DNA from 3 places in the Alteripontixanthobacter maritimus genome. Region 3 is predicted to be linked to each of the others. Evidence: predicted binding sites of a transcription regulator. Region 3 holds the regulator's gene; each other region holds the start of a gene.

Region 1 (3,277 bases), 840 kb from region 3:
TTCCAGCCATTCTTGTTTGGCGGGTTGAAGTAATCGTCCTCGATATTGAAGCCACCGAACATGGCGCGACTGTCGTCCGCGATCGCCATTTTCTGATGGTTGCGGATCAGATAGCGGTGGGTCCATTTGGAACTGAAGCTGAAATGTCGTCCGCCTGCATCGGTATAGGGGGCAAAGAATTCGTCGGTTGCCGGCGATCCGAACCGGTCGGTTATCAGCACACAATTGACACCGCGCGCAGCAGCCGCGACCAGCTCGTCGCGCAAAGCGGTGCTGACTTCATCCTCCGCAAAAATATAGAAACATAGCTTGAGCGAGGTTTGGGCATTGCGGACCAGCTCAATCAGCGCATTGCGCCGATCCTCGCCTGCCGGATAGAAACGCAGCGATTGTCCTTGAGATTCAAAATCGAACGGTTCTGGATCGCGGTAATCGTTCGCTGTTGCCGCGGCCTCGCCTTCGGTCGTTTCAAGTGTCCCCATGGGGTGACCTTTTGGCGGCGGTGGCCGAACTGCGCAAGTCGCTGGGAACGCGGCCGGAGACACGCCCGCAAACATAGCGGAAAATCTTGACTTTTGGCGGCACGGGCCGTAATGGCCGCCTTCACGTTCTCCTTATCAAACCTGCATTTTACGGAGTGCCCTTATGGCGCGCGTTACCGTCGAAGATTGTGTCGACAAGATTCCCAACCGTTTCGACCTCGTTTTGCTTGCGGCCCAACGGGCACGCGAGATTTCTGGTGGTGCCGAACTCAACGTGGACCGGGACCGGGACAAGAACCCCGTCGTGGCGCTGCGTGAAATCGCGGAACAGACGTTGAAGCCCAAGGAACTGATGGAATCGGTGGTCACTGGCCTGCAGAAGATCCTGCCCGACGATGATGACGATATCGATGAAATCGGTTCGCTGAGCCAGTCGGCAGAAGCCTTGCGGATTACTGCGTCGGCCCCGACCCGCTCCACCAGCGTGGGTGCCGATTACGACGGCTGAGGCAGCTTCACGGTAGCTATGAAAAAGGGCCGCTCCGTTCACCGGAAGCGGCCCTTTTCGTATCTATGGCAAAGTCGGCGTTATTTGCTGCGGCCGGTTTCTTCCTGCAGCGCGTCGATAGTCTTGGACGCTTCAGCCTTGGTAAGATCGGTATCGAACGCTTCCGGCTCGTCCGCTTCTTCGCTCAGCGTCTTGAGGTAACTTGCCTGTGCGCCGGTCATCTTCTCGTCGCCTGTGGTCCAATTGTCCGGATCCTTTACCGCGTTAGAGGTCGGCTCGGACTTGGGATGTTCGTTCGGGGTCGTGGCAGTCATGTGAATTCTCCTTTGCCCAATCAACACACTTGTTCTTCTAATGTTCCAGCTGCATGTGTAATTTTGATCTTGCCGTCAGCCATCTCGACCGACGGCTTTGCCTTCGCTACAATCTTCCGCGAAGGGCGGATTGCATGAACGGGTTCTTCGGATGAGCGATCTTGGGGAAGCAGCCGGGGCCATGGCAACCGGAGGGTTGGTCGCACGTGCGGTCGAGCCCGCAGCGGGCGGAACGGCGCAGGGCGCGGACGGTGACACGGTAACCGTCGGTCATACCGGTGAAGCGGCCTGCCTCAATTGCCGCACACCGCTAGCTGGCGCGCATTGCCACCATTGCGGCCAGAAGGCGCATTTGCATCGGACCCTTGGCGCATTCTTCCATGATCTGGTCCATGGCGTGCTACATTTTGAAGGCAAGTTGTGGCGCACACTCCCAGTATTGGCCTGGCAACCGGGGAAGCTGACGCGCAATTACATCGACGGACAGCGCGCGCGGTACATCTCGCCCATCGCGCTGTTCCTGTTCACCATCTTCATCACCTTCGCGCTGATTAGCCTGTTTGGTGGCGTTGGAAACTTCGACAACGGTCCTGATATCGCCACCGAACCCGAAGTCATCGAAACGGTGGCCGAGATCGATCGACGGGTGGCGAGCAAACAGGAAACCTTAACCGATCCCGACATCAGCGAAGGCTATGCTGCCGAACTTCGGGAGGAAATAGCAACGCTGAAGGAGGAGCGCGTCTTTTTCGCCAAGCTCGCAGGCATGTACGAAACAGGCGAAATACCGCAGGATGAAGAATTGGTGGTGGCGGACAGCACGCCCGGAAATATCGTGGATTCGATCAACGATGCCTGGAAGAAGGCCAAGGAAAACCCCGATCTGCTCGTCTACAAACTGCAGACCAATTCATACAAGCTGAGCTGGCTGCTGATACCGCTCAGCCTGCCGTTCATATGGTTGCTGTTCCCCTTCAGCCGCAAGTTCCGGATGTACGATCACACGGTGTTTGTGACCTACTCGATCGCTTTCATGACCTTTCTGGCGATTATCATGACCGCGCTTGGCGCGACCGGTTGGGGACCTTTGGTGCTGCTACCCATGCTGTATGCACCGTTTCACCTGTATCGCCAGTTGAAGGGCACATACGGTTTGAGCCGGTGGGGCGCGACCTGGCGGATGCTGGTGCTGTCCGTCTTTATCTGGATCGTCATCAGTCTGTTCATAACGATCATGACGGTGCTGGTCGTCAGCTGATTAGCTGCAAGGGTACTCCGTCACCAGCACCTCTCTCCAAGCTTTCTTCAGCGTCATCGTTTTGCGTCGGCTTTCGGGTATGGCGCCGAGGCGGCTGATGATGAAAGGGACATCGATACCCTTTTTCCGGGCGGCAGCCGGGACGCAGTAAAGCGGCTTGCCCGCTTTGGTAGCGACCTCGTTGGCAGCCTTCACAGTCTCGGCTGCGTCCTTGATCTGCGCCATGCGGGGTTTGGTCCGTTTGTCGAACATGGCGCGCATGCCCTTTGCATTCAATTCCTTGGCGTCGCGGTAAAATTCGTCCGCGTTCGCATCGCCTGGCGCAGCGGTAAGCGGAGCGGCAAGCAGCGCAGTGCCTGCGGCGATAACCAGAAAATTGAACCGTTTACGCACGGAATTGCCCTCCCCTAAATGACCGCCTGTCACCTAGCCGGCGGCGATGAACGCACACTGACGACACTTCGCACGCTAATCACAGACAAACGAACGGGGCGCGTTCCAGCTGGAACGCGCCCCGCAAAATCGTCTTGCGACCTTTTAATGCGAACCCGTCAGGCCCCAGCCGGCGCACCTTCGTCGGAGCCGCCGAACCGTTTGCCCGCCTTTGGAATAGACGACCCGCCCACCGGACGCGCTACGGGTCCGCTCGGTTCATCGGGGCGTTCCAGCTTGCCGGTTTCCATCAGCTCGTCGATTTCCTTGCCGGTCAGCGTTT
Region 2 (3,277 bases), 1.2 Mb from region 3:
CGCGGGCCGACTTCGATGGCGGCATCCCGGAACTTGGGCGGTCCCATACGGGCCTCTGCATCGCGTGAAAAACCGAACCCTTCGCGCGGCAGCATCAACGCCTTGTCTGCCTTGCCGTTGCCATTTTCGTCATGCAGCAAAGCGATTGCGTATGTGCCGGCGGGGACACCTTCGAAACGCAGGCGAACCTCGCCCGACGCGGGCACCATCACCCGGAAAGCCAGCCGGTCCTTGCCGCATTTGGGGAAGCTGGATGCACTGCGCGTCATGCAGGCGAGCACCCTGCCCTTGCCCGAACGCAGGTTGGTCACCGAAACCTCGACATTCGAAGTAGCCCCTGTCGCAGATGCTGGCGGCGCAGGGTCCGAGGCTGCTGGAACCGCGCCTGCCACCGCCATCACGGTCAGGGCGGAAAGCGTCAGCCCGCGTTTGGCGACAGCCCGCGATCGGTCCCGCACAGCCTGTCCCAAAACCGGAAATACAAGCCGTAATTGCATGAATAGGCCTCGTGATGATGTTGGTGATGACTGGCCGTTATCAGCCATGCCCCGACGCGCGAATGCACCAGCCATTTCGGAAACATCTCCCATCCCATGTGATTGGTGACGCCCATCACCGTCATGATCGTAAGCACGGCTGTTAGCATGGATACATGAATGGGAACTAAAAACACCAACAGCGGCACGACGAACGCCCCCGTCAGCGCCTCGAACGGATGGAAGCTCATCGCGGCCCAGGCCGTGGGCGGGCGGCTGGCATGGTGAACCGCGTGCATGACGCGGAATGGGCGCGGCCGGTGCATCCACCGGTGGGTCCAGTAGAACCATGTGTCGTGGACGAACAGATAGATGAACAGCGAGACCGGCAGGTACCACAAGGGCATCGCGTCCCAGCCGGTGTAAACACGCGTCCAGCCGTGTTCCTTCCACCCCCACAGCGCAAAGCCTGCCGGAATGCCGTAAATCGCCGCCGACAAGAGCGACCAGCGCAATTCGCGCCGGATCTGGGGGCTAAGCCCGTCGTAAATGCCGGGGCGGACCTTGCGGCTGAGCCATGCAAACCCGCCGCTTATGGCAAGATAGCGCACAGCCACGATCGCCGTCATCACGGCGCTGGTCAGAACCAGGGACAGGAACAGGGTGCCGGTCATGCCGCCATCCTATGCCGCAAGGGTTAACGCAGCGCGAGGCCTATCGGTTTGCACGAGCGCGCGACGTCCGCACCGGGGACCGCACTCCCGGGCGTAGTCAGGTTCCGGCGCCGGCGCCCCACGGCGCGCAATGTTCGTCCGCGCCAACGACCTGCCGCCGTAGCGATGTGCGGCACAGGCGTTCCACTTCCACCTTCCGGCGAGCAGCAGCCAGCGGGTGGGAGGGCGCAGGCCGCACGATTTCCGCATCGTAGCCATCCGCCACGATCACCCCGCAGCAATCGGGGCGATAATCCTCTCCCTCCAGCACGGCACGGTCGAGCTCGGGCGGCAGGCCCCAGTAAAAGCGGTCGCAATGATCGAGATAATCGGGCCATTTGCCATCGCCCAACAGATCGGCGCGGCTCACCTTAATCTCCACGATTACGATACGGCCCTTGGGATCGATCCCCATCAGATCGGCCCGCCGGTTGTTGCGCAGCGGCATTTCGGACAGGCACCAGATATCGTTGCGCGCAAACAGGCGCTTGATACCCCGCGCCACGGCAACTGCATCGGCAATCATGTCGCGGGACAGATCCGTTGCCGGTTTGCGAATCTGCGGAGTATCCATCGAAGGGCGGGCGAGAGCGCGTGAATTCATGCTGCCAATGTGGAACGAATAGCGAACACGGTCAAGCGCCCATGGCTTCCGAGGCGACACAAATGTCAGGCGGCGCGCTAGCCGGCGTTCCGGCGTGTCCGGTTACTTTGCCAAAGCCAGCAGGGCAGAACGGGAAGCGTGATATTCGCGCCACAGAACGAGCGCGGGTACCCGTGCATTTTGCCCTCGTTCCAGCACGCCTAGCAGCGCGGCTACGCCGGGCGTCAGGATCGCGGCGAGATCGGCGAGCCGCTGCGCAGCCTCGTCCAGGCGCCAACCGCCGGCTTCGTGGATTAGATCCGGGAAGGCGCGAGGCTGGTCCGAGGCGGGTTCCGGCGCGAGACCGGCCATGAAAGATACCGCCCGCGCCGCATCCTCGACCGCCGCCCACTCGGCTGCAAACGCGCTTGCTTGGTTATCTGCGTGGTTGTCTGTCTGCTCATCGCCCGCACCTGCGGGTGCCGCAGAATGCGCAGCGGTGCCTTGGAAGGAGTTCGAAACAGCGTTCATGGATGCCACCCCTAACCGCATTTCGCTTGCCAATTCGCTAACGCGCGGGCGGGCAAGCCGTGGCCAAGCAGCCCCTGACGATCCCGGCCCACATTCCCCATGGCGCAGCGCATCGCCCTTTGCTAAAGGCCCCGCCTGCGCCGGGTCAACCTGGCAAAATGCACCGGCACCCGTAGCTCAGCTGGATAGAGCGCTGCCCTCCGAAGGCAGAGGCCAGAGGTTCGAATCCTCTCGGGTGCACCACAATTTCAGTCCGGCGATCCGGCACCTTGGTCAGTTTACCTGCCGGTCGCGTCCGGCCCAGTAGGGTTCGCGCAGGGTGCGGCGCAGGATCTTGCCGGAGGGGTTCCGGGGTAATTCGGCGATGAAGTCCACGCTTTTGGGGCATTTGAACCCGGCGATCCGTTCGCGGGCGTAGGCGATCACATCGCCTGCTTGCAGATCGGTGCCGGGTTTGCGTACCACCACTGCCTTGACCGCTTCGCCCCAGGCATCGTCCGGCACGCCGATTACCGCGACGTCGGCGATGGCGGGATGCCCGTACAGCGCGCTTTCGACTTCGGCTGGATAGACATTCTCCCCGCCGGATACGATCATGTCCTTGATCCGGTCCTGGATGAAGAGATAGCCGTCTTCGTCGAGATAGCCCGCATCGCCGGTACGGAACCAGCCGCCGTCCAGCATGACGCGCGCCGTTTCTTCCTCGCGCTTCCAGTAACCGGCCATGATTGCAGGACCGCGAATGGCGATTTCGCCGGTTTCGTTCGCGCCAAGCGCTTCCAGATCTTCGCCCAAGATACGCAGTTCCATACCCGGCAGGGCCTGCCCGGCCGATCGCAGCGTATGTTCGCGGCCCGGCAAGTGATCCTCCGGTGACAGGGTGACCACCGTGCCAAAGGTTTCGGTCAACCCGTAAAGCTGGGCAAAGCCGCATTTCAGCCGCTCCACCCCTTCCTTCAGCAAATCGAGCGGGA
Region 3 (3,277 bases):
GCTTCCAGGCAGCTACGATTTTGCACGCGCGGCCTGGTTCAAGGGATTGGCTGCGACCGCCACTTTGGTGGGCGATCTGGAAGTGGTCTCGGCAGGGCAGGGCGGGGGCCAGATTGCGCGCTGGCAGCGGCAGATATCGGGGCATGTGCGCGAGCAGCTCGGCGGATCGCCCGGTACAATCGCGGCCGCTTTTGCCAGCGGCGACCGGGGCGGCGTGACCGAGCGCGATGCCGACGCGATGCGCGATGCCGGCCTCACACATTTGCTATCGATCAGCGGGCTGCATGTCAGCGCCGTGATCGCGGCGGCGTATCTGCTCGCGATACGGCTGTTGGCTTTATGGCCATGGTTGACATTGAGGGTGCGGTTGCCGGTGGTGGCTGCCGGGTTGGCTGCACTGGCGGGTGTCGCTTACACACTCCTGACCGGGGCGGAGGTGCCAACCGTGCGCAGCTGTGTAGCAGCGCTGCTTGTCTTGACGGCGCTGGCGCTGGGGCGGGAGCCATTGAGTTTGCGAATGGTCGCGTTGGCCGCGCTATTCGTGCTGCTCCTTTGGCCGGAATCGCTCGTCGGACCCAGCTTCCAGATGAGTTTCAGCGCTGTGATCGCCATCGTCGCCCTGCACAACAGCGCACCTGTGCGGGCGTTCCTGCTAACAAGGGACGAAAGCTGGTTCGCGCGGATGGGGCGGGGGACTGTGATGTTGCTTGTGACCGGCTTCGTCATCGAGATTGCGCTTATGCCGATCGTCATGTTCCACTTCCATCGTGCGGGGCTATTCGGGGCGTTCGCGAATGTAATCGCGATCCCGCTGGTGACGTTCGCGTCGATGCCGCTCATCGCAGTGGCGCTGTTCCTCGATGTGGTGGGGCTGGGTGCACCGGCATGGTGGGTGGCAGGCAAATCGCTGGAGGCGCTGCTCGGTATAGCACATTATACGGCGTCGCTGCCGGGCGCTGTGAAGCTGGCACCCCAGATTGGGCTGGGAACAGTGATGCTGTATGTGGGCGGGGCGCTCTGGCTTGCGTTGTGGCGCGGTAATGCGCGGCTATATGGTCTCCTGCCGATCGCAACCGCCGCTGTCATGGCGGCGGCAACTCCCGCGCCTGATATGTTGATTTCCGGCGATGGTCGGCATGTCGGTATAGCGGGGGAGGGCAACCAGCTTATCCTGCTCCGGGATAGTCGCAGCAGCTATGTCCTCGACAACTTTACCGAACTGGCGGGTGTGGCCGGGCAGCCTGTGGCCATCGCAGATTGGCCGGGAGCGAGCTGTAGCCCGGACTTTTGCGTGGTGGCGTTGGAGCGGGGCGGGCAGACCTGGCAAATCCTGCTCGCCCGAAGTCGGGATCTGGTCGAGGAGCGCGCGCTTGCCGCAGCGTGCGAACGCAGCGATATCGTGGTTGCGGACCGATATCTGCCGCAAAGCTGTGCGCCGCGCTGGCTTAAGGCGGATCGCAGATTGTTGGAGCAAACTGGAGGGTTGGCCGTTGATCTGGACGGAGCGCGCTTCGATGCCGTTGCCGATACGCAGGGAAGCCACGGGTGGTGGAAACCGGACGACCGATGACTGGCAAGCCGGGCGGGTTACGCAAACACTGGCTGCAAATTCACCGCGCTGCACATTCTTAGAGCACCGAGACCCCCGCGCGAGAAGCTAATAAAGCGAAGGGGCAGCAATCTGCCGCCCCTTGCCAACTTCAAATTCTCTGTTGGTAGCTTTCGCGCTACTAGTGGTAGCGCCGTAGCAGTCCTGCCAGCTTGCCCTGAACCTCTACTTCGCCCGGACGGTAAATCTGTGCGTCGTAGGCCTGATTGGCTGGATCGAGCACGACCTGCCCATCTTCGCGCCGCAGATACTTAAGCGTCGCTTCCTCGTTATTGACGAGTGCCACCACAATCTCCCCGTCTCGCGCGGTATCGGTGCGCTTCACGAGAGCGAAATCACCGTCGAAAATACCTGCTTCGATCATGGAATCGCCGGAGACTTCCAACGCATAATGTTCACCGGGGCCGAGCAATGCGGCAGGAACAGGCAGGCTGTTCTGCCCCTCGATCGCCTCGATCGGTGCGCCTGCCGCAATACGCCCATGCAAGGGTACGTCGATCACGTCGTTAGCAGGCTCGGGTGCCCGCGCAGCCTTCGCCGCTGCGAGAGAAATCACATTGCTGTTATCCGCGCTGTTCGCAGCGGACACTGGCGTCGCATCTTCGGGTTGCTTTATCACTTCCAACGCACGCGCCCTGTTCGGAAGGCGGCGAATGAAGCCGCGTTCTTCCAACGCGGAAATCAGGCGGTGGACGCCGGACTTGCTTTTCAGGTCCAGCGCGTCCTTCATCTCTTCGAAAGAGGGGGAAATGCCGGTTTCTTCCAGGCGTCGCTGGATGAACTGAATAAGTTCGTGCTGCTTTGCGGTCAGCATGGCGAAATGCTCCTTAATCGCCCGTTCCTTCGCCACCTTATGGTGAACGAATACGGAACAATTAGGAAACGAATTTCATCAAGTCAAGCATTTCCGCCATTCTGGATCGGATAGGTCGGAACGTGTGTTCCTGCTTTCATCTCTGCGCTGTGAGCAGGCCGATCGATCAGCGCGTTTGCGGTGGCGAGCGTAAGTAGCGCGCTGCTGTCGCGCTGGTCCAGCGGTGTGACGACCCCGTCTGCTATTTGCGCGCGCACAAACTCCTGCCGTCCACCGACCGCAGCCATGTCCCGTCCCAATAGGATCGGTACGGGGCGCACAAGGCATTCGCTCGCACCGCAAAGCCGCCGGATTGCAGGCAGCATGAAATGGAAGGCCGTGACGAAGCTCGACACGGGATTGCCCGGCAGGCCGAGGATTAATTGCTTGCCCAACTGTGCGACCATCACCGGCTTGCCGGGCCGCATCGCTACTTTCCAGAACGCAATGTCCGCGCCGGCCCGTTGGAGCGATGGGCGAACATGATCGTGATCGCCGACCGAGGCGCCGCCGGAGAAAACCAGAAGATCGGCGGTGGCATGGGCATCCAATGCGTCGACCAGAGCGTCAGGCGTGTCGCGCAAGGGTGGGGTGGCCACTATGTCGCACAGTTCCGCGCTTGCCATCGCGGCGAGCATCGCGCCGTTGCTGGCGGGTATTTGCCCATGCCCGCACGACGCAGGATCGGAGGTCAACTCGTCCCCGCATTCCAGAATAACGATCCGCGGTTTACGCCTTGCAGGAAGCCGGCCGTGACCTGCCGCGCGGGCAAGTGCGATCTGTGCCGGGCCGATCCGGGTTCCGCCAGGCAGCAA

The links. Region 3 encodes LexA, which represses DNA repair genes until DNA is damaged. Its sites were predicted from a motif close to GTTCCNCNCTTGTTCT; they were not measured.
Region 1: HME9302_RS10140 (DUF3072 domain-containing protein) is a predicted target of LexA. The motif match lies at 1,336-1,351, and genes of this name have one in related genera.
Region 2: HME9302_RS12080 (MmcB family DNA repair protein) is a predicted target of LexA. The motif match lies at 1,805-1,820, and genes of this name have one in related genera.

Annotation. Positions count from the first base shown of each region.
Region 1 is NZ_QBKA01000002.1:2,038,923-2,042,199, forward strand. Features, by position in the region: gene HME9302_RS10130 (phospholipase D-like domain-containing protein) at 1-482, opposite strand, end outside; gene rpoZ (DNA-directed RNA polymerase subunit omega) at 646-990, shown strand; gene HME9302_RS10140 (DUF3072 domain-containing protein) at 1,071-1,304, opposite strand; gene HME9302_RS10145 (DUF3667 domain-containing protein) at 1,456-2,562, shown strand; gene HME9302_RS10150 (hypothetical protein) at 2,563-2,955, opposite strand; gene ftsH (ATP-dependent zinc metalloprotease FtsH) at 3,114-3,277, opposite strand, start outside.
Region 2 is NZ_QBKA01000002.1:2,445,152-2,448,428, forward strand. Features, by position in the region: gene HME9302_RS12070 (DUF2141 domain-containing protein) at 1-458, opposite strand, end outside; gene HME9302_RS12075 (sterol desaturase family protein) at 419-1,150, opposite strand; gene HME9302_RS12080 (MmcB family DNA repair protein) at 1,248-1,715, opposite strand; gene HME9302_RS12085 (hypothetical protein) at 1,896-2,303, opposite strand; tRNA gene HME9302_RS12090 (tRNA-Arg) at 2,470-2,546, shown strand; gene HME9302_RS12095 (long-chain-fatty-acid--CoA ligase) at 2,577-3,277, opposite strand, start outside.
Region 3 is NZ_QBKA01000002.1:1,197,571-1,200,847, reverse strand. Features, by position in the region: gene HME9302_RS06030 (ComEC/Rec2 family competence protein) at 1-1,570, shown strand, start outside; gene lexA (transcriptional repressor LexA) at 1,731-2,423, opposite strand; gene HME9302_RS06020 (molybdopterin molybdotransferase MoeA) at 2,507-3,277, opposite strand, start outside.